2 regions of the Streptomyces sp. NBC_00158 genome follow, and region 1 is predicted to be linked to the other one. Evidence: riboswitches for the same ligand, from Rfam matches in the RefSeq annotation. Region 1 holds a riboswitch; the other holds the start of a gene.
What was found. Region 1 has a riboswitch for glycine ahead of gcvT (glycine cleavage system aminomethyltransferase GcvT). Riboswitches for the same ligand answer to the same signal wherever they lie in the genome.

Region 1 (11,384 bases):
CGCCCGCACCTCGCTGATCCGCGCCGTCGACCACGACATCGCCACCGGCGTCTGGCCGGACATGACCGACCACGGCTGGGAGAGCGACCAGTGGCCGGTCCTCTACAGCCAGATCATGGACGCCGACATCCTGGTGCTGTGCGGCCCGATCTGGCTCGGGGACAACAGCTCCGTCATGAAGCGGGTCATCGAGCGGCTCTACGCCTGCTCCTCCCTGCTGAACGAGCAGGGCCAGTACGCCTACTACGGGCGCGTCGGCGGAGCGCTGATCACGGGCAACGAGGACGGCGTCAAGCACTGCGCGATGAACGTCCTCTACAGCCTCCAGCACCTCGGCTACGCGATCCCGCCCCAGGCCGACGCGGGCTGGATCGGCGAGGCCGGCCCCGGCCCCTCCTACCTGGACCCGGGCTCGGGCGGTCCCGAGAACGACTTCACCAACCGGAACACCACGTTCATGTCGTGGAACCTGATGCACCTGGCGGCGCTCCTCAAGCGCGCCGGGGGCATGCCGGCCCACGGCAACCAGCGCTCCCTCTGGGACGCCGGCTGCCGTTTCGACTTCCCCAACCCCGAGCACCGCTAGCCGGGCGGCTCCGGGGCCGTCATCGGGTCAGCAGGTGTTGGGGTGCGGGAAGTCCACCACGAGCCGCTCGGGCGAGTGCAGGACGGAGGTCTTCCAGGTCGGCTGGGTGTCGAAGGCGGCGCCGAAGGTCACGTACCCCTCGTAGTCGCCGGTCATGGCCATGCCCTTGAGCTTGCTGAGGTAGATCTTCTGGAGCCGGGGCCCCTGGTAGACGTTCTGCCCGGCGTCGTTGTGCCCGGCGGCCGGGTGCAGGCGGATCTCCAGGAAGTACTTCCCGGCCAGCGGGACGGGCTGTCCCGACCCGTCGTAGACGAGCTCGGACACGGGAGTGACGGTGACCGGGGGCACGTAGCCCTGGAGGTCGATCACGAGCCGGTCGTACGTGCAGTGCCCGCCCCAGCGGGCATTGACGACGAGCGGCGTCTGGGTGCGGGTGGTCGTGGTGGCTGCGGAGGCCGGCGACGCGGAGAGCGCGAGCCCGGCGGTGAGCAGGGCACCCGTGGCGATGGCCACGATCCGGCGGCGGTGCGGGTGACGCATGATGTCTCCCCGGTTCCGTGAGACGGGGACTTGCCTGTCATCTCATAAGACAGCGCCGGGCCGCGACCGGTTCCACGGGACCCCGCCCCGCGTCAGAACGTGAGCAGCGCGCTCAGCTCCGCGTCCAGGTCGTAGTGGCGCCGCTCCTGCCCGCGCGGCACCAGCTCCGTCATCCGCCGGCACAGCTCGCGCACGTCCTTGGCGCGGGCGGAGACCACGCAGCTCTGTTCGCCGTTGCTGAAGCCGAGCAGGACGCGCGGCTCCGAGCCGCTCCAGCGCGGCCACACCTGTATGTCGCCCTCGCCGGTGGCGGCGGTCTGCCCGTCGAGCAGCAGCTCCCGCGAGAACACCCACCGGGCGAGGTGCGTCCCGGCGCCCCGGAAGTCGACGGCCACCTCGTACGGGCGGTCCGTGCGGTAGACGAACCGGCCGGTCAGCGGCACGGACAGGGGGGCGGCTTCCAGCCTCAGCGGCAGGAGTCTCTGTTCGGTGATGGTGGCCATCGGCGGCTGCCTCTCGTCGCGCGTGGGGTCTTCCCGCGCCCCTCCCGGCACGCTATCCCCGGCCCGGGGCCGCGCCGCCGGGCCGAAGGTCCCGAGGCGCCGGGCCGCAGGGCCTCTTTTCGGCCACCGCGTGCACCGCGGGCCACGCGTCGCGGGCAGGCGCCGGGGGCACGCGCCACAGGCATGCGCCACAGGCATGCGTCACAGGCATGCGTCACAGGCATGCGAAGGGCCCGCCCTCCGGGGGGAGGGCGGGCCCGGTGGCGCGCTGCGGCGGGGCCGCGCGGCCGGCCGCTACGGGAGCGGGTTGTAGATCAGCGAGTCGTGGTTGTTGGACTGGCCGATCGCGGTGAAGCCGGAGCCGTTGGCCTGGGCGCCGTTGTTCTGGTTCGACGCCCCGAAGCCCGACGCGACCTGCTGCGCGGTGGAGGAGTTGCCGAGGTTGCTGCCGCCGACGCCGCTGCCGAGGATCCCGGCGAGGGCCGCGTTCGAGGCGGTGCCGGCGGCGCCGGCACCGTTGTCCGCCTGGGCCGTGCCCGTGAAGAGCGCGGCGGCGAGGGGGAGCGATGCGAGCGCCGCCATCACGCGGATGCTGCGGATGCCTGCCATGGTGAAGCCTCCAGTACGCAAAACAGCAAGGGGGTAAGGCGGTTGGCCGACCGCCCGGGGGTGACGCGACGTCGTGTGACCAGACTGGCGCACGTGATCATCGAGAAACCAGCCCGGACCGGCTTCTTCCCTCGCAAGCGTGATCATCCCGGTCCAAACCCCGAACCGGGGATCATTTGCGCACTTCTCGGATCAGCACTCGATGACGTTGACCGCGAGCCCGCCGCGTGCCGTCTCCTTGTACTTGATCTTCATGTCGGCGCCCGTCTCCTTCATGGTCTTGATGACCTTGTCGAGGGAGACCTTGTGGCTGCCGTCGCCGCGCATCGCCATCTTCGCGGCGGTGACGGCCTTGACGGCGGCCATGCCGTTGCGCTCGATGCAGGGGATCTGGACCAGGCCGCCGACCGGGTCGCAGGTAAGGCCGAGGTTGTGCTCCATGCCGATCTCGGCGGCGTTCTCGACCTGCTCCGGGGTGCCGCCCAGCACCTCGGCGAGGGCGCCCGCGGCCATCGAGCAGGCGGAGCCCACCTCGCCCTGGCAGCCGACCTCGGCGCCGGAGATCGAGGCGTTCTCCTTGAAGAGCATGCCGATCGCGCCCGCGGCCAGCAGGAAGCGGACCACGCCGTCCTCGTCCGCGCCGGGCACGAAGTTCACGTAGTAGTGCAGGACGGCCGGCAGGACGCCCGCGGCACCGTTGGTGGGGGCGGTGACGACCCGGCCGCCCGCCGCGTTCTCCTCGTTGACGGCCATCGCGTAGATCGTCGTCCACTCGCTGCGGTGCATCATCGGGTCGCCCTCGGTGCGCAGCTGGCGCGCCGTGGACGCGGCACGGCGCTTGACGCGCAGGCCGCCCGGGAGGATGCCCTCGCGGGACATGCCGCGCGAGACGCAGGACTGCATGACGCGCCAGATCTCCAGGAGGCCCTCGCGGATCTCCTCCTCGGTGCGCCAGGCCTTCTCGTTCTCCAGCATCAGGGAGGAGATCGACAGGCCGGTCTCGTTCGCCAGGCGCAGCATCTCGTCACCGGAGCGGAAGGGGTACTTCAGCACGGTGTCGTCGAGCTTGATCCGGTCCTCGCCGACCGCGTCCTCGTCCACGACGAAGCCGCCGCCGACCGAGTAGTACGTCTTCTCCAGCAGCGGGGCGCCGGCGGCGTCGTACGCGAAGAGGGTCATGCCGTTCGCGTGGTACGGCAGCGAGCGGCGGCGGTGCAGGATCAGCTGGCTCGGCTCGTCGAAGTCGATCTCGTGGGCACCGCCTATCTCCGTGCCCAGCAGCCGCAGCTTGCCGCTCTTGCGGATGCGCTCCACCTCGTCGTCGGCGGTCTCGACGTCCACGGTGCGGGGGGAGTGGCCCTCCAGGCCCAGCAGGACCGCCTTGGGCGTGCCGTGCCCGTGGCCGGTCGCGCCGAGCGAGCCGAAGAGCTCCGCCCGCACGGAGGCGGTCTGGGCGAGGACGCCGTCCTTCTTCAGCCGCGTCACGAACATGCGCGCCGCGCGCATCGGGCCGACCGTGTGGGAGGAGGACGGGCCGATGCCGATGGAGAAGAGGTCGAAGACGGAGATGGCCACTGGCGGACTCCCTTGTCTGCTCGTGGGGTGGGGAGGGGGCAGGGGTGTGGTGATCAAGACGGGAGGATCTGCGGATTTTGTCCGGCAGACGAGCGTAACGCGTGGAGATGAACGGTTCGCCTCCCGGACGCGGCCGCCGGGCGTGAGCCGGATCGCGTTCCGGTGCCGGGACGGCCCGGGAGGGCCCGCCGGGGGCCGTGACGGCCTTCAGGGGGTGTGCGTGCCGCCGGGGAGTACCCGTACGGGTGCGGGCGGTCATGAAAAGGGCCCGGCCTTGTGGGTACAAGGCCGGGCCCCCGAGCCGTGCCTAGAGCGACGGGTACAGCGGGAACTTCGCGGCCAGGGCCGAGACGCGCGCCTTGAGGTCGGCGGCGTCGTAGCTCGGCTTCAGCGCCTGCGCGATGATCTCGGCGACCTCGGTGAAGGCCTCGGCGTCGAAACCGCGGGTCGCCAGGGCCGGCGTACCGATCCGCAGGCCCGAGGTGACCATCGGGGGGCGCGGGTCGTTCGGGATGGCGTTGCGGTTGACCGTGATGCCGACCTCGTGGAGGCGGTCCTCGGCCTGCTGGCCGTCCAGCTCCGAGTTGCGCAGGTCGACCAGGACCAGGTGCACGTCGGTGCCGCCGGTGAGGACGTCCACGCCCACGGCCTTGACGTCGTCCTGGACCAGGCGGGCGGCGAGGATCTTCGCGCCCTCCAGGGTCCGCTCCTGGCGCTCCTTGAACTCCGGCGAGGCCGCGATCTTGAAGGAGACGGCCTTGGCCGCGATCACGTGCTCCAGCGGACCGCCCTGCTGGCCCGGGAAGACCGCGGAGTTGATCTTCTTGGCCAGCTCCTGCGTCGACAGGATGACACCGCCGCGCGGACCGCCGAGGGTCTTGTGCGTGGTGGTGGTCACGACGTGGGCGTGCGGCACCGGGTTCGGGTGCAGGCCCGCGGCGACCAGGCCCGCGAAGTGGGCCATGTCGACCATCAGGTACGCGCCGACCTCGTCCGCGATCCGGCGGAACGCGGCGAAGTCCAGCTGGCGCGGGTACGCGGACCAGCCGGCGACGATCAGCTGCGGCTTGGACTCCTTGGCGAGGCGCTCGACCTCGGCCATGTCGACCTGGCCGGACTCGTCGACGTGGTACGGGACCACGTTGTAGAGCTTGCCGGAGAAGTTGATCTTCATGCCGTGGGTCAGGTGACCGCCGTGGGCCAGGTTCAGGCCCATGATCGTGTCGCCCGGCTTCAGCAGCGCGAACATCGCGGCGGCGTTGGCCTGCGCACCCGAGTGCGGCTGGACGTTCGCGGCCTCGGCGCCGAACAGCGCCTTGATGCGGTCGATCGCGATCTGCTCGACCACGTCGACGTGCTCGCAGCCGCCGTAGTAGCGGCGGCCCGGGTAGCCCTCGGCGTACTTGTTGGTCAGGACCGAGCCCTGGGCCTCCATGACGGCGACCGGAGCGAAGTTCTCCGACGCGATCATTTCCAGGGTCGACTGCTGGCGCACGAGCTCCGCGTCGACGGCGGCGGCGACGTCGGGGTCGAGCTCGTGGAGGGGGGTGTTCAGAACGGACATTCAGGGCCCCTGGGGTGTCAGTTGTCGGAGTGGGTGAGCGCGGCGTACTCGTCGGCGGTGAGCGCGTCCTTCGGCTCCTCCGACAGGCGCACCTTGAACAGCCAGCCACCCTCGAACGGGGCGGAGTTCACCAGCGACGGGTCGTCCACGACGTCCTGGTTGAACTCGGTGATCTCACCGGAGACGGGGGAGTACAGGTCGCTGACCGACTTGGTCGACTCCAGCTCGCCACAGGTCTCGCCCTCGGTGACGGTCTCGCCGACCTCGGGGAGCTGGGCGTAGACGACGTCACCGAGCGCGTTGGCCGCGAACTCCGTGATGCCGACCGTCGCGACGCCGTCCTCGACGGCCGACAGCCACTCGTGCTCCTTGGTGTAACGCAGCTGCTGGGGGTTGCTCATGACCTGATTCTCCTGGATGCGGGGAGGTGGATACGAACGGTGGTCTTGCGTGCTGAGACGGGGGGACCCGGTACGAGGGTTACTTCTGCCGCTTGTAGAAGGGCAGGGCCACGACCTCGTACGGCTCATGCGTACCGCGAATGTCGACGCCGACGCCGGAGGTGCCGGGCGCGGCGTGCTCCGCGTCGACGTACGCCATCGCGATCGGCTTGCCCAGCGTCGGGGACGGGGCACCGGAGGTCACCTCGCCGATGACCTCGCCGCCCGCGACCACGGGGAAGCCGGCGCGCGGGACGCGGCGGCCCTCGGCGACCAGGCCGACCAGCTTGCGCGGCGGCTTGGTGGCGGCGACCTCGGCGGCGGCCTCCAGGGCGGCGCGGCCGACGAAGTCGCCCTCCTTCTCGAACTTCACGACCCGGCCCAGCCCGGCGTCGAAGGGGGTGAGCGCGGTGGTCAGCTCGTGCCCGTACAGCGGCATGCCCGCCTCCAGGCGCAGCGTGTCGCGGCAGGACAGGCCGGCCGGCACCAGGCCCGCGTCCGCGCCCGCCTCGGTCAGCGCCTGCCACAGCGCCACGGCGTGCTCGGGGGAGACGAACAGCTCGAAGCCGTCCTCGCCGGTGTAACCGGTACGGGCGATCAGCGCGGGCACGCCCGCGACGGTGCCCGGCAGGCCCGCGTAGTACTTCAGGCCGTCCAGGTCGGCGTCCGTGAGGGACTTCAGGATGCCGGGGGACTCCGGGCCCTGGACGGCGATCAGCGCGTACGCGTCACGGTCGTCGCGGACCTCGGTCTCGAAGCCGGCGGCGCGCTCGGTGAGCGCGTCCAGCACGACCTGGGCGTTGGAGGCGTTGGCGACGACCATGTACTCGGTCTCGCCGAGGCGGTAGACGATCAGGTCGTCGAGGATCCCGCCGTCCTCCTGGCAGATGTGCGTGTAGCGGGCGCGGCCGACGCCGACGGTGGAGATGTTCCCGACGAGCGCGTAGTCCAGCGCCTTCACGGCCTCCGGGCCGGTCAGGGTGATCTCGCCCATGTGGGAGAGGTCGAACAGGCCGGCCTTGGTGCGCACGGCGTTGTGCTCGTCGCGCTCGCTGGCGTAGCGCAGCGGCATGTCCCAGCCCGCGAAGTCGGTCATGGTCGCACCGAGCGAGCGGTGCAGCGCGTCGAGCGCGGTCAGACGGGGGGCAGTGCTCATGGGTGTGGCTCCCGGGTCCCAGGGCATGACATGACGAGGAGGTTCCTCCCCATCTGTCATCGGAACCTGAGAGGTTCGCCGAGAGTTCCCGGAGGGGGAACGCCGACTTGCACCTTGGGTGGAGCACGCGCCGGGCGGCCGTCGGGGACGGACGCGGCGGGGCTCGCTTTTCAGATCTGCCTCATCCACGCGGTACGGGGCCTGAGAGATTCAAGGGAGGAACTTGCTCCTTCGGCGCCCGGGCACGGCCTCGCGGCCTGCCGGGACTCTCCCGCGCGGATTCAAGCGGCCGGTATGCAGTTTGGTGTCCAGATGGCGCACATCATTGCACGGGACGGGCGGGAGAGGGCAGTGGGGCCCGGAAGAACGTGCGGTCCGGACGGGCCCGGCCGTCCGCGCTGTGGAACGCCCGGCCGCAACCGGGGCCGTCGGATTACCGTCTCTTTACATTCAGTGGGCATGGGGCCCTCGCGGCCCGATTCGGGGGAGACGATCACTGTGCGCAGACTCGGAGTGGCTACGACTACAGGCGCGGTCGGGGCGGTCCCGGAGCAGCGGGGCGCCGCCCGGTCCGCCGCGGGCGGCGGCCCGGTCCGTGACCTGCGCGGACAGTCCGCGCGCCCGCACCGGCTGAGCTACGCCGCCGGGGACATCGTGGTGGTGTCCGGGCTGCCCGGCGGCGGCAAGAGCACCCTGATCAAACGGGCCGCCGAAGCCGGCGTCGACTCGCAGGACACCCGCGAGCGCTGGGAGCGCCGCATGCCGTCCGGCCTGCCGTACGCGGTGTACCGGCCGCTGGTCCGCGCCGCGCACTACGGGGGGCTGTGGCGCGAGCTGCGCTCCGGCGCCTCTGTGGTGGTGCACGACTGCGGCACCCAGCCGTGGGTGCGGGGGCTGCTGGCGGCCGTCGCCCGGCGGCGCGGGCGGGGGCTGCACCTGCTGCTGCTGGACACCACCCCCGAGGAGGCGCTGTCCGGGCAGGCCGTCCGCGGGCGACGGGTGTCCGCGTACGCCTTCGCCCGGCACCGGGGGGCCGTCTCCCGCCTGCTGCGCTCCGCGGAAGCCGGACGCCCCCCGCGGGGCTGCGCCTCGGTCACCCTCCTGGACCGCCCGTCGGCTGCCGCCGTCACCCGGATCACGTTCGGCCCCTGACCCCGCCCGGGACACTCGCCGCTGCGCGGGCTGGATTCGCGCAGCGAATATGCAGCCCCGCCGGCGTTTGAGGCGCTGGGGGTCCCCCCAGCGGTAGCTGGGGGAGGGTCTGGGGGCGGAGCCCCCAGGGAACGGGCGAAGGGCGGGTAGGGGACCGGCCCCGCGCAGCGGCCGACCACCCGCACCCGCCCCGCCGGCCCCGGCCCCGGCCCCGATAGCCTCGGGGCCACACGGCGCGGAACCACACGGAGGCACGGGCACATGCAGGCGCAAGGCAACGGCTGGCCGGCGAACGAGTTGGAGCAGGTGCTCGGGACGGCGCTCGGCCGGCCGGACGCGGGCCCGCGGATCATGGACGCGCTCGGCCGCAGCCAGGTCTGGGTCCCGCTCCCCAATGGCGGCGGGCCCGACAGCGCCTCCCTCGACCTCCCCACGATGCTGATCGACGGCGCGGCGTACGTCCCCGTCTACAGTTCCGAGGCGCAGTTCCGCTTCGCCGCCGGCCCCGCCATGGACTTCGCCGTGGCCCCCGCCGTCGAGTTCGCCCGCGGCCTGCCCCCGCAGCTCGGCATCGCCCTGAACCCCGAGGGCGCCGTCGGGGTCCCGCTGCCCCCGGCCGCCGTCGCCGAGCTGTGCCGCACCGGCCGCACCGAGCTCGACGGTCCGGCCTCCGGCGCCCGCGTCCGGCTGTTCGAGCCCGACTGGCAGGACGACCCGGTCGACTTCCTCGCCGCCGCGGCCGAGGAGTTCCGGGCCACCGGAGCCGTCGCCGCCGCCCACCGCTGCCTCGCCAGCGTCGAGGGCGGCGAGCCCCAGCTCTACATCGGCGTCCGCCTGGTGGGATGGGATCCCGAGGCGCGGAACGCCCCGCTGGAGGCGCTCGGCCGCGCCCTGGCCCGCGTACCGGCGCCCTGGCCGGTGCAGTTGATCCTGCTGGACGCCGCCGAGGACCCGGTCACGGAGTGGATTCGTGAGCGCGTACGCCCCTTCTACCTCCCGTAGCGCCGCTTAAGCTGGTCGGGACGTGTGGACGACGGGCGGACGAAGACGAAGAGGGGTACCGGGTGAGTGCGTCAGGCACGGCCGCGGCCGGGCAGGTCGAGCACATGCTGCGCCAGGTGACTCCCGGGCGCTATGAGGGCTACGAGTCATTCCTGCACGCCCTCGCCGAGGGCAGGCTGTGGATGCTCCTGTGGCAGGGGCAGCCGGGCTCGCCGGACGCCCAGTACGGCGGCATGGAGGTCGAGGGGCTGGGCTACGCCCCCTGCGTGACCTCCCCGCAGGAGCTGGCCGCGAGCGGCTGGAACCGCGGCTACGAGGTGGTCACGGGCCGGGACATCGCCCGCGCCCTCTACCCGGACCGCTGGGGGCTGTGGGTCAACCCGCACGCCCAGGGCGGCGGCCTCGGCATCCCCTGGGCCGACCTGCGCCGGGTCGCCACCGGCCTGGACCGGATGCCGGCGGGGCCGCTGCGGCTGTCCGAGCCCGCCCTGGAGCTCCCGCAGTTCTACGGGCTGCTGACCCAGCACGCGCACCGCACGCCGGCCGTGAGGTCGCTGCGCCGCGCCTGGGTGCAGCCCTCGCTCGGGTCCGCGTACCTCGCGGTGGGGCTCGACCTGTACGACGCCTCGGCGCCCGCGCTGGAATCCGTACGGGAGATGATGCGCCAGTCGGTCGGCGCCGTGCCCGAGGGGGTTCCGGTGTGCACGGTCGCGCTCGCGGACGAGCACGACCCGGTGGCGATGTGGCTGCGTGCGCAGACGCGGCCCTTCTACGACCGCGAGGGGCAGGCCGCCGCCTACTGAGCCGCCCCCGCGGGCGCCGCGCGGGCGTTCCGGGGCCTTTCCCCGAGCTTCCTACAGGGACTTCCGGGGTGCGCCCGCACTCTGGGACGACCCCCTCCGACGGACATCAGGCCGCCGGGAACCACGGTTCCCGGCGGCCTTCGTCTTGTCCGGATATCGCCGCAGGTGGGCGCCCAATTGGCGCACTAGACCCCGGAGTTGGCTGTGATGTCCGTTTGCGTACCGAACGGACGGTCTTGCTCCGCTGAGCCGTGAGCGGAGTCCGGATAACGGGAACCCCGGCCTCAGATCACGGTTGCGCATCCATTCATCTGCGGGTCTGGCGGCTGGTCGAGCGCCCGATGAAGACTCCCCACCCAAGAGCCGGTCAGTCCTCCAGGACGCGGTTCGGCACGTGGACTTCGCCGCTCGTCCCGACACGGCGCTTCCGCACTTCCCGCACCTCAGCTGCACCGCACCGCACGCACCGCACCCTGCTCCACCCACAGCACGGCCGCACTGCCAGCACCTCGCACCTCGTACGCGTTCACGTGCCCCGAGCACTGGAACGCCACTCCGCACCAACGCCGCCACAGCGGCGGGCATGGGCCGACCCACCCGTCGGCCGAGAGGGGTCCCCACCACGATGACGGCACCACTGCACGACACGGACGCGGAAACACCCGCACCCGTGTCCGTAGCCGACGTCCCTGCCAAGGCCATCGAAGGCCGCTCGCCCGGCCGCATCGCCTGGATGCGGCTCAAGCGCGACAAGGTCGCGCTGACCGGCGGCGTGATCGTGATCCTCCTGATCCTGGTGGCGGTCTTCGCGCCGCTGATCGTGAACCTGCTGGGCCACGACCCCAACGAGTTCCACGAGGACATGATCGACCCGGACCTGGGCACGCCGCTCGGCTCCTTCGGCGGCATCAGCTCCGACTTCCTGCTGGGCGTCGAACCCACCAACGGACGCGACGTGTTCAGCCGGATCGTCTACGGCGCCCGCATCTCGCTGGTCGTCGCCTTCCTGGCGGCCTTCGTCTCGGTCGTCCTCGGCAGCCTGCTGGGCGCCCTCGCCGGCTTCCTCGGCGGCTGGGTGGACGGGGTCATCAGCCGCCTGATGGACCTGCTGCTGGCCTTCCCGCAGCTGCTGTTCACCATCGCCCTGGTCTCGGTGGTCCCCAACTCCGTGTGGGGCTTCGAGGGTTCGGGCGTCCGGATGGGCGTGCTCATCCTGGTCATCGGCTTCTTCGGCTGGCCGTACATCGGCCGCATCGTCCGCGGCCAGACGATCTCGCTGCGCGAACGCGAGTACGTCGAGGCGGCCCGCAGCCTCGGAGCCGGCCGCGGCTACATCCTCCTCAAGGAGCTGCTGCCGAACCTGGTCGCGCCGATCCTCGTCTACGCCACGCTGATCATCCCGACCAACATCCTGACCGAAGCGGCCCTCAGCTTCCTGGGCGCCGGCGTCAAGC
Region 2 (11,384 bases), 4.2 Mb from region 1:
GAGCGACGGTGGGCCGTACCCGGTGCACGGCGGCGCGGCGGGTCCCGCGGACCGTCAGCCGGCGGCCGCGCCGGTCGGACCGGTGAGCGAAGGCCCGGAGCCCGAGCAGGTCGGCTACCGCGGACCGACGGCGTGCGCCGCCGCGGGGATCACGTACCGGCAGCTCGACTACTGGGCGCGCACCGGGCTCGTGGAGCCCAGCGTGCGGCCCGCGTACGGGTCGGGCACCCAGCGGCTGTACAGCTTCCGCGACGTGGTCGTCCTGAAGATCGTCAAGCGCTTCCTGGACACCGGGGTGGCGCTCCAGAACATCCGCACCGCCGTGCAGCACCTGCGGGACCGGGGCTTCTCGGACCTGGAGCGCATGACGTTGATGAGCGACGGCGCGACCGTCTACGAGTGCACCTCGCCCGACCAGGTCGTGAGCCTGCTCCAGGGCGGGCAGGGCGTCTTCGGCATCGCGGTGGGCGTCGTCTGGCGCGACGTCGAGAACGCCCTGTCGCAGCTGCACGGGGAGCGCGTGGACACCGGGGAGACCCTCGTCGGCCACAACCCGGCCGACGAGCTCGCGGCCCGCCGTAACCGGGCCGTCTGAGCCGGGCCGTCCGAGGCGGGCCGGACCGCCGGCCGCGCCCCGCGGTGGGTCGCGGGCCGGTGATCACCGCGTTGTCAGTGGCGTAGGGCAGCATCGGGGGCGTGAGAGCCGCCCCGACCATCCTGCACCTGGACATGGACGCCTTCTACGCCTCCGTGGAGCAGGCGTCGAAGCCCAGCCTGCGCGGGAAGGCCGTGATCGTCGGAGGGCTCGGGCCGCGCGGGGTCGTGGCCACCGCCTCGTACGAGGCCCGGCGCTTCGGGGTGCACTCGGCGATGCCGACCGCGCAGGCCCGCCGCCTCTGTCCGAACGGCGCCTACCTGATCCCGCGCTTCAGCCTCTACCGCGAGGTCAGCGAGCTGGTCATGGGCCTGCTGCGGGATCTGTCGCCGCTGGTGGAGCCGCTCAGCCTGGACGAGGCCTTCGTGGACCTGGAGGCGGGCGGCGCGGCCTTCGACTCGGCGAGCGCCCGCGCGACGGGGGAGCGGCTCCGGGCCGCCATCACCGCCCTCACCGGGCTCAGCGGCTCCGTGGGCCTGGCCGGGTCCAAGATGCTCGCCAAGATCGCCTCCGAGGAGGCCAAGCCCGACGGGCTGCTGCTGATCGAACCGGGGTCCGAGCGCGAGCTCCTCGCGCCCATGCCGGTGCGCACCCTCCCCGGGGTGGGGCCGGCCACCGGGGAGCACCTGCGCCGTGCGGGGATCACCACCGTGGGGGAGCTGGCCGAGGCGGGCGAGGACGAGCTGGTGCGGATGGTGGGCCGGGCGCACGGCGTCGGCCTGTACCGGATGGCCCTGGGTCTGGACGACCGGCCCGTGGTCGCCGAGCGGGACGCGAAGTCCGTCTCGGTGGAGGACACTTTTGACGTGGACCTGCACGACCGGGTGCGGATCCGGTACGAGGTGCAGCGGCTCGCCGACCGCTGCGTGGGCCGGCTGCGCGCCTCGGGGCACTCGGGGCGGACCATCGTCCTGAAGGTGCGCCGGTACGACTTCTCGACGCTGACCCGCTCCGAAACGCTGCGGGGTCCCACCGACGACCCGGCGGTGGTGCGGGAGGCGGCCGCGCGGCTGCTGGAGGGCGTGGACACCACCGGCGGGGTGCGGCTGCTGGGGGTGGGCGTGACGGGGCTCGCGGACTACACGCAGGAGGACCTGTTCGCCCAGGCGCGGGCCGCCGCCGAGGGGGAGGCGGAAGCGGAGGCGCAGGGCCCCGCGGAGGACGCCCCGGGGCCCGCCCCGGAAGGCGGGCCCGCGGAGGGGTCCGCGGCGGCGCTGGAGGGCGCCGGGGACGCTCCCGCACGGCACTGGGCGGCGGGCACCGACGTGCGCCACGCGGTGTACGGGCCGGGGTGGGTGCAGGGCAGCGGGGTCGGGCGGGTGACCGTACGGTTCGAGCGGCCCGGATCGCCCCCTGGCCGGGTCCGCACGTTCCTGCTGGACGACCCCGAGCTGGAGCCCTCCGATCCACTGCCCCTCGTAGGGAAGGCCGAGGCAGCCTAGGGGGTGTCCTGGGGGCGGGGGCGCTGGAAGTCGGAGGGGAGGGCCACGTCCAGGCCGTAGTGGTGGTAGAGCTGGAGCTCCTGCTCGGGGGAGAGGTGGCGGCCGACCCCGAAGTCGGGGGCGTCCTTGATCAGTGAGCGTTCGAAGGGCACGCGCAGGGCGTCGTCCACCACTTCGCTGGGTTCCAGGGGGACGAAGGCGTCGCGGCCGAAGAGGCCCGTCCGGACTGCGGCCCACTCCGGGACGCCGGTGGCGTCGTCGAGATAGACCTCGTCCACGGTGCCGATCTTGGTGCCGTTGCGGTCGAACGCCTTGCGGCCGATCAGGCTGCGGGGATCGATGTCGGTCTGCACGGTCCCTCCGTACGGTCGCGGTGATGCACAGCTCATCCGTAATGACTACAGAAAGGCATATTTGGAGAGGGGGCCACTCGAGGGAGGGTCGAGAACGTCGCTGGTAGGCTGGGTGACGGCTGTTGACCCTGTGCGGGAGAGTCCTCCGAGTGAGTACGACGGAGGCGCCGAAGGAGCAAATCCTCCCCGGAATCTCTCAGGCATACGTACCGCACGAGACGAGGCCACTCTGGAAAGCAGGGGCACGTCCCGGGACCCGCAGTACCGGTACTGGCCCCTCACCGACGGTGAAAGCCGGAGCTCGTGGGCGAACCCCGCGGATCCGGTGAAGCTCTCAGGTTGAGATGACAGAGGGGGAGGCCGTCCGGGTGCCCGCGCCGTGGTGCCCCTCGCAGGTCATACGACCAGGAGGCCTCCGTAATGACCGCCAACCGCATTCCGCTCTCCCAGCTCGAGCGGGGCATCCCCTTCGAGCAGCGTCACATCGGCCCGGACGCCGAGGCGCAGGCGAAGATGCTCGCCCAGGTGGGCTACGGCTCCCTCGACGAGCTGACCGCCGCCGCGGTACCGGATGTGATCAAGACCGCCGAGGCGCTGAACCTGCCCGAGGCGCGTACCGAAGCCGAGGTACTGGCGGAGCTGCGCTCGCTCGCCGACCGCAACCAGGTGCTCTCCTCGATGATCGGTCTCGGCTACTACGGGACCTTCACCCCGCCGGTCATCCTGCGCAACGTCATGGAGAACCCGGCCTGGTACACGGCCTACACCCCGTACCAGCCGGAGATCTCGCAGGGCCGCCTCGAGGCGCTGCTGAACTTCCAGACCCTCGTCGCCGACCTGACCGGCCTGCCCACCTCCGGCGCCTCCCTGCTCGACGAGGGCACGGCCGCCGCCGAGGCCATGTCGCTGGCCCGCCGCGTGGGCAAGGTCAAGGGCGGGGTCTTCCTCGTCGACGCCGACGCGCTGCCGCAGACCATCGCCGTGATCGAGACCCGCGCCGAGCCTACGGGCGTCGAGGTCGTCGTCGCCGACCTGTCCGAGGGCATCCCCGCGGAGATCGCCGAGCGCGGCGTCTTCGGCGTGCTGCTCCAGTACCCGGGCGCCTCCGGTGCCGTCCGCGCGATCAAGCCGGTCATCGACCAGGCGCACGAGCTCGGCGCGATCGTCACCGTCTCCGCCGACCTGCTCGCCCTGACCCTGCTGACCTCCCCGGGCGAGCTGGGCGCGGACATCGCCGTCGGCACCACCCAGCGCTTCGGCGTCCCGATGGGCTTCGGCGGCCCGCACGCCGGCTACATGGCCGTCCAGGCCAAGCACGCCCGCTCGCTGCCCGGCCGCCTCGTCGGCGTCTCCGTGGACGCGGACGGCAACAAGGCGTACCGCCTGGCCCTGCAGACCCGCGAGCAGCACATCCGCCGCGAGAAGGCCACCAGCAACATCTGCACCGCGCAGGTGCTGCTCGCCGTCATGGCCGGCATGTACGCCGTCTACCACGGCCCGGACGGCCTGAAGACGATCGCCGGCCGCACCCACCGCTACGCCGCGATCCTCGCCGCGGGCCTGACGGCCGGCGGGGTCGAGGTCGTCCACGGCTCCTTCTTCGACACCGTCACCGCCAAGGTGCCCGGCAAGGCCGCCGAGGTCGTCGCCGCCGCCCGCGCGAACGGGGTCAACCTGTACCGGGCCGACGCCGACCACGTCTTCGCCTCCTGCGACGAGACCACCACGCGCGCCGACCTGGAAGCGGTCTGGGCCGCCTTCGGCGTCACCGCCGACGTCGAGGCCCTGGACGGGGCCACCGCCGACGCGCTGCCGGAGGGCCTGCTGCGCTCGGACGCGTACCTGACCCACCCCGTCTTCCACCAGCACCGCTCCGAGACCGCGATGCTGCGCTACCTGCGCAAGCTCTCGGACAAGGACTACGCGCTGGACCGCGGCATGATCCCGCTGGGCTCCTGCACCATGAAGCTCAACGCGACCACCGAGATGGAGCCGGTGACCTGGCCCGAGTTCGGCCAGCTGCACCCGTTCGCCCCGGTCGAGCAGGCCGAGGGGTACCTCACGCTCATCAACGAGCTGGAGGAACGTCTCTGTGAGGTGACCGGCTACGACAAGGTCTCCATCCAGCCGAACGCCGGCTCGCAGGGCGAGCTCGCCGGTCTGCTGGCCGTCCGCGCCTACCACCGCGCGAACGGCGACGAGCAGCGCACCATCTGTCTCATCCCGTCCTCCGCGCACGGCACCAACGCCGCGAGCGCCGTGATGGCCGGCATGAAGGTCGTCGTCGTCAAGACCGCCGACGACGGCGAGGTCGACGCCGACGACCTGCGCGCCAAGATCGAGCAGTACCGGGACGAGCTCTCCGTCCTGATGATCACCTACCCGTCGACGCACGGCGTCTTCGAGGAGCACGTCGCCGACATCTGCGCCCAGGTGCACGAGGCCGGCGGCCAGGTGTACGTGGACGGCGCCAACCTGAACGCCCTGGTGGGTCTGGCCAAGCCGGGCCACTTCGGCGGCGACGTCTCGCACCTGAACCTGCACAAGACCTTCTGCATCCCGCACGGCGGCGGCGGCCCGGGCGTCGGCCCGGTCGGTGTCCGGGCGCACCTGGCCCCGTACCTGCCGAACCACCCGCTCCAGCCGACGGCCGGCCCCGAGACGGGCGTCGGCCCGATCTCCGCCGCGCCGTGGGGTTCGGCGGGCATCCTGCCGATCTCCTGGTCGTACGTCCGCCTGATGGGCGGCGAGGGCCTCAAGCGCGCCACCCAGGTGGCGGTGCTCGGCGCCAACTACATCGCCAAGCGCCTGGAGCCGCACTACCCCGTCCTCTACACGGGTCCGGGCAACCTCGTCGCGCACGAGTGCATCATCGACCTGCGCCCGCTGTCGAAGGCCACGGGCGTGAGCGTGGACGACATCGCCAAGCGCCTGATCGACTACGGCTTCCACGCGCCGACCATGTCCTTCCCGGTGGCCGGCACCCTGATGATCGAGCCGACGGAGTCCGAGGACCTCATCGAGATCGACCGCTTCTGCGACGCGATGATCGCCATCCGCGCCGAGATCGAGCGGGTCGCCGGCGGCGACTGGCCGGTGGACGACAACCCGCTCGCCAACGCCCCGCACACCGCGGCGGCGCTGGGCGGCGAGTGGAACCACCCGTACACCCGTGACGAGGCCGTCTTCCCGGGCGGGGTCTCCGCCGCCGAGAAGTACTGGCCGCCGGTGCGCCGGATCGACGGCGCCTTCGGCGACCGCAACCTGGTCTGCTCCTGCCCGCCGCTGGACGAGTACGACAACTGAGCCGCGCCGGCGGGACCGTCGCCGACGGGACGCTGACCCGGTGAGGGAACGGTGAAGGGGCCGGTCCCGGAGCTTCGAGCTCCGGGACCGGCCCCTTTCCGCGTCCCCGCGTCGTCGCCGGGCGGTGTCGGCTACGCCGCCGCGAGCGGGCGGTGCGGGGCGATGATCTGTCCGTCCGGCAGCAGCTCACCGGTGTCCTCGAAGAGCAGGACGCCGTTGCACAGCAGGCTCCAGCCCTGTTCCGGGTGGTTGGCCACCGGGCGCGCGGCCTCCCGGTCGGCGGATTCTGATGACGGGCAGGCGGGCTGGTGCTGGCACATGGATGGGTTCTTTCGCTGCGGTGTGGTCTGTTCGCTACGGCTCGATGCGTGATTCATGGCCGTCCCCCTGGGTCGTCCCCGCACCTGCGGGGAGGATGTCCTCAGTGTTCCCCCAGGACGGCTGCTTCGCAGGTATTTCCCGGCAGCTGTCCTCTTGGAATGAGGACGCATCACCCGTGCGGGCGGTTCAGGCCAACTCCCCTGTCATTTCGGGTGGTTCGCATTGACCCGAGCGGACTAGGCCGAATGGGCCACTCGGGTCAAGCAGCCGGGGCCGCGAGGGTGGGCGGGGCCGGTGGGGCCGCCGGGGTCAGCCGGTGGGTCAGTACGGGCAGCAGCTCGGAGACGGGGTGCGGCCGGAAGGGCGCGATCCCGGGCGGGGCCGGAGCCAGCGGCACCAGCAGGTCGGCGGCGGCGGGGAGGCCGGCGGCGGCGTCGGCGCCGACCGCCCCGTGCAGCCACAGGGTCAGCATGTACAGCTCAGGTACGGACAGCAGCCTGGGCTGGTAGCCCTTGCCGAGCGACTCCGCCTGGCGCAGGGCGCGTTCGGTCGCGGCGACGTAGGGGCCCTCGAAGAAGTGGGAGAAGGCCCAGCCGTCCGGGGTCAGCCGGGTGTCGGCGGCCGCGACGAAGCGGTCGCCGCTGCGGATCAGGAAGCGCCAGCCGGTGAGCCGGGTGCGGGGCGGGCGCCCGGCGGCCGTGTGGCCGGACACGCCCAGGCGGTCGAGCACGTGGACCGGGAGCGGGAGTTCGGCGGTCAGCGGTCCCTGGAACGAGCGCAGGGCCGGGGTGTGTGCCTCGTGGACGGCGGTGGGAGAACCGAGTGCCGCGAGGACGCTGCGCAGGGCGGGCGCGGGAGCCGGGGAAACATGCAGCGGCATGGTGGGTCGCCTCTCACTTGGGAGACCTGTGGTGCGGGGGAAAGTGCGGACGGCGCTGTCGCATTCTGGGGTCAGAGGTGGGCTTTGGGGCAATGGCCGCGCGCCAACTCTCTGCCTCGTTTGCGGAGTTTATACGACATGTGTTCACGCAGTGTTTCGGCTAGCCGTCCCGCCTATTGCCGGCAAGGCGTCTTCCGGTCCCGCTGTCATGGTATTCATGCCGGATGCACGCGGACATGCCGCGCTGACCTCGGAGGTTACCCCAAGGGCGCTCGGCTGGAAACCTCCGTTAATCAGGAATCGGCAAAGGACACGGGGAAATTGCGTCCCGTGGGTTGCCAGGTGAATGTGCCGGAGCGCCCTTCGGGCCATACCGGCGCGCGCTCCCCGCCAAGGCCCCCCGGACGGCGTTATGGATCACGGTGCCTGGGCATCATCGACCGTGACGTGCGCCCGGGTGCTCCGGGCCTGGCCCACTCGAGGAGGGACGCTTCGATGGGGGAGAAGGTCGTGGCAGGCGGATTCGACCTGTCCGATCGGCATCGGTATCGGAGGAAGCTTCACGAGTGCCTGGAGGGGCTGGAGCGGCTTCTGGCGGAGAAGAGGTTCGACCGCCCCAAGAACATGATGGGGCTGGAGATCGAGCTGAATCTCGCGGGTGCCGACGGTTTGCCGCGCATGGTGAATGCGCAGGTACTGGAGCGGATTGCGAGCCCTGATTTCCAGACCGAACTCGGAATGTTCAACCTGGAGGTGAACGTACTCCCGCACAGGCTCGACGGGAGGGTATTCGACCAGCTCTCCGAAGAACTGAGCGCGGGGCTGAACTACGCCCACCGGCAGGCCGCGGAGATCGACGCGGGCGTCGTGATGATCGGGATCCTGCCCACCATCTCCCGCGCGGACCTGGCCCTGGCCAACCTCTCGGCGGTGGACCGCTACTCCCTGCTCAACGAGCAGATCCTGATGATGCGCGGGGAGGACTTCCGGCTCGACATCGACGGGGTCGAGCGGCTGACCTGGAGCACCGGATCGATCGTGCCGGAAGCCGCCTGCACCTCGGTGCAGCTGCACCTCCAGGTCACCCCGGCCCGGTTCTCCGACGTGTGGAACGCGGCTCAGGCGGTGACCGCCGTACAGATAGCGGTGGGGGCCAACTCGCCGTTCCTGTTCGGGCGCGAGCTGTGGCGCGAGTCGCGTCCGCCGCTGTTCACGCAGGCCACCGACACCCGGCCGCCCGAACTCCAGGCGCAGGGGGTGCGGCCGCGGACCTGGTTCGGGGAGCGGTGGGTGGACTCGGTGTACGAGCTCTTCGCCGAGAACGTCCGCTTCTTCCCCTCCCTGCTGCCGATCTGCGACGAGGAGGAGCCGCTGCGGGTGCTCGCCGAGGGCGGGGTGCCGAGCCTGCAGGAGCTGGTGCTGCACAACGGCACGGTCTACCGGTGGAACCGGCCCGTCTACGGGGTCGCCGACGGGGTGCCGCACCTGCGGGTGGAGAACCGGGTACTGCCCGCCGGGCCCACCGTGACCGACGTCGTCGCCAACGCCGCCTTCTACTACGGACTCGTACGCACCCTCGCGGACGAGCCGCGCCCCGTGTGGACGCGGATGTCCTTCGCGGAGGCGGAGGCCAACTTCGACGCGGCCTGCCGGTACGGGATCGACGCGCGGATCCGCTGGCCGCGCAAGGGACGGGCCGGGGGACTGGCGAGCGTGCCCGCGGTGCGGCTGGTGCTGGACGAGCTGCTGCCGATGGCGGCGGCCGGGCTGGACGCCTGGGGCATCGAACCCGCCGACCGGGACTTCTACCTGGGGATCATCGAGGAGCGGTGCCGGCGCCGGGTGAACGGGGCCACCTGGCAGGTGGACACGTACCACCGCGCGGTGGCGGGCGGCCTGGAACGCGAGGCGGCCCTCTCGGCCACCACCCGGCGCTACAGCGAGCTGATGCACAAGGGCGACCCCGTGCACACCTGGCCCGTGGGCCTGGAGGAACAGGAGGTGGACGCCACGCGCGCGGCCCGCCGCTGATCCGCCCGGGCCGATCCACCCCTCCGTCGATCCGCCCCCGCCCGCCCGCCCTCCCCGCCCGTCCGCTCCCGCCGCCGAGGGGGCAGTATGGGGTGATGGTCGGAACGGGACGGGAGTCGGGCGTGCGGGTCGAGCCGGAGCCGGTGGTCGTGGAACTGCGCGAGGACGGGCGCCGGGTCCTGCGCACCGAGACCCTGCTGGTGCTCGCGCTGTCGCTGGGCGCGAGCGGGGTCTCGGCGCTGATCAGCTTCGTCGGCTCGCTCACCAAGCCGGGCGGGCTCAAGGACCAGGCCGCCACGCTCAACGGCTCCTACGCGCCCGGGCGGCCGTGGCTGGACCTGGCCTGGCAGCTGTTCGGGATCGCGACCGCGCTGGTCCCCGTGCTGCTCGTCGCGCACCTGCTGACCCGCGAGGGCGCGCCCGGGCTCCGGGTCCTGGGCTTCGACCGCACCCGCCCCGGCCCGGACCTGGCCCGGGGCGCGCTCGTCGCCGCCGGCATCGGCAGCGCCGGGCTGGCCTTCTACCTGGCGGCCCGGGCCACCGGCTTCAACCTGACGGTGGTGCCGGAGGCCCTGCCCGACGTGTGGTGGAAGTTCCCCGTACTGATCCTCTCCGCGGTGCAGAACTCCGTGGTGGAGGAGGTCATCGTGCTGGCGTACCTGCTGCGCAGGCTCGGCCAGCTGGGCTGGTCGCCCATGGCCGCGCTGCTCGCCAGCTCGCTGCTGCGCGGCTCGTACCACCTCTACCAGGGCGTCGGCGGGTTCATCGGCAACATGGTGATGGGCGTCGTCTTCGTCCTCGCCTACCGGCGCTGGGGCCGGGTCGGCCCCCTGGTCGTCGCGCACGCCCTGCTCGACATCGTGGCCTTCGGCGGGTACGCCCTGCTCGCGGGCGAGGTCGGCTGGCTGCCGACGCCGTAGCGCTCAGGGGGCCGTGAGCAGTTCCCCGTCGATGACGGTGACGGCGCGGCCCGTCAGGAGGGTGCGGTCGGCCGCGAGCCGGACCCGGACCAGGCCCCGGCGCGCCCCGCCCTGGAGGCCGGTCAGCTCGTTGCGGCCCAGGCGTGCGGCCCAGAAGGGGGCGAGGGCGGTGTGGGCGCTGCCCGTCACCGGGTCCTCGTCGATGCCGACGGCGGGGAAGAAGCCGCGCGAGACGAAGTCGTAGCCGCGGGAGGGGTCCTCGGCCGGCGCGGTGACGATGACCCCGCGCCGCGCGTAGGCGCGCAGGGCCGCGTGGTCGGGCGCGAGCTCCCGTACGGTCCGCTCGTCGGCCAGCTCCACCACCAGGTCGCCGATGTGGTCGGCGGTGTCGTGGAACGACCTCGCCTCCGCGCCCAGCGCGCGTTCCACGGCGGGCACCGGATCCAGCGGGGTCAGGGACGAGGTCGGGAAGTCCATCGTGACGGTGCCGTCCGCGGCGGTCTCGGCGGTGAGGATCCCGCAGCGGGCGGCGAAGCGGATCGGGCCCCCGGCCAGTCCGGCCGAGGCGATGACGTGCGCGGTCGCGAGGGTCGCGTGCCCGCACATGTCCACCTCGGCGGCCGGGGTGAACCAGCGCAGCGCCCAGTCGGCGTCGCCCCCGGCGGGCAGCGGGTGGGCGAAGGCCGTCTCGGAGAGGTTCACCTCGGCGGCGACCTGCCGGAGCCAGGAGTCCGGGGGGAAACCGCCGTCGAGGAGCAGGACTCCGGCGGGGTTCCCCTGGAAGGGACGGTCGGTGAAGGCGTCGACGATTCGGATGCGCATGGGCCGACCGTAGGGGGGTTCCCCGAAAACGGACAAAGGCCAATCCGAAGTGACTGGCCTGGTCACTGACTCGTCTCAGTGAAGTTTGACCGTTCTCACTGAAGTTTGACCGGTCGCTGCTCTACGTTCGCGGCTGTTGGGCTGGCGAGGGGCGGGACGAGGGTGGCCACACCTGTACGTGCGTTTGGGGACGCGGCGCTTTCGGCGTTTGAGCTGGACTTTCTGAGGTCTGGAGAGCGTCTTCGGCTGCCGTTGAGCAAAGCGTGGAATGCGCGCTTTGAGGAGGTGGAGCCGGTACGCCCGTTCCGCTGGGCGAAGGGTGGGGAGAGCTTCGCGGGCTGGTACTACGCGGTGACGGTGGCCGATCACGTGGGCTACGAGTCGTGGCTGGAGCGGGACCACCTGATCTTGCTGGACCGGGATCCGGAGGTGGTCGGGATCGCCTCGCAGCCATTCTGGCTGCACTGGCATGACGGGCAGGGACAGCGCCGTCATGCTCCCGACTACTTCGTTCGCCTTGCGGACGGACGGGCCCGGGTGGTCGATGTCCGGGCCACCGACCGCCTGGACGAGCGGACTGAAGAGTCTTTTGCGACGACCCGGGCGGCCTGCAAGGCGGTGGGCTGGGAGTTTCAGCAGGTAGGCACGCCGGAC

Region 2: another riboswitch for glycine. It lies ahead of gcvP (aminomethyl-transferring glycine dehydrogenase); the one in region 1 lies ahead of gcvT (glycine cleavage system aminomethyltransferase GcvT).

What each region holds. Positions count from the first base shown of each region.
Region 1 covers NZ_CP108161.1:2,051,859-2,063,242, reverse strand. The annotation lists gene OG553_RS09115 (flavodoxin family protein) at 1-586, shown strand, start outside; gene OG553_RS09110 (hypothetical protein) at 614-1,126, opposite strand; gene OG553_RS09105 (SsgA family sporulation/cell division regulator) at 1,219-1,629, opposite strand; gene OG553_RS09100 (hypothetical protein) at 1,924-2,238, opposite strand; gene OG553_RS09095 (L-serine ammonia-lyase) at 2,431-3,813, opposite strand; gene glyA (serine hydroxymethyltransferase) at 4,121-5,377, opposite strand; gene gcvH (glycine cleavage system protein GcvH) at 5,395-5,778, opposite strand; gene gcvT (glycine cleavage system aminomethyltransferase GcvT) at 5,858-6,973, opposite strand; glycine riboswitch at 7,154-7,257, opposite strand; gene OG553_RS09075 (AAA family ATPase) at 7,466-8,125, shown strand; gene OG553_RS09070 (enhanced serine sensitivity protein SseB) at 8,387-9,127, shown strand; gene OG553_RS09065 (enhanced serine sensitivity protein SseB C-terminal domain-containing protein) at 9,190-9,930, shown strand; gene OG553_RS09060 (ABC transporter permease) at 10,556-11,384, shown strand, end outside.
Region 2 covers NZ_CP108161.1:6,238,603-6,249,986, forward strand. The annotation lists gene OG553_RS28720 (MerR family transcriptional regulator) at 1-595, shown strand, start outside; gene OG553_RS28725 (DNA polymerase IV) at 697-2,097, shown strand; gene OG553_RS28730 (PRC-barrel domain-containing protein) at 2,094-2,450, opposite strand; glycine riboswitch at 2,574-2,672, shown strand; gene gcvP (aminomethyl-transferring glycine dehydrogenase) at 2,871-5,756, shown strand; gene OG553_RS28740 (DUF5999 family protein) at 5,888-6,076, opposite strand; gene OG553_RS28745 (hypothetical protein) at 6,337-6,957, opposite strand; gene OG553_RS28750 (glutamate-cysteine ligase family protein) at 7,453-8,988, shown strand; gene OG553_RS28755 (CPBP family intramembrane glutamic endopeptidase) at 9,084-9,908, shown strand; gene OG553_RS28760 (PhzF family phenazine biosynthesis protein) at 9,912-10,730, opposite strand; gene OG553_RS28765 (TnsA-like heteromeric transposase endonuclease subunit) at 10,893-11,384, shown strand, end outside.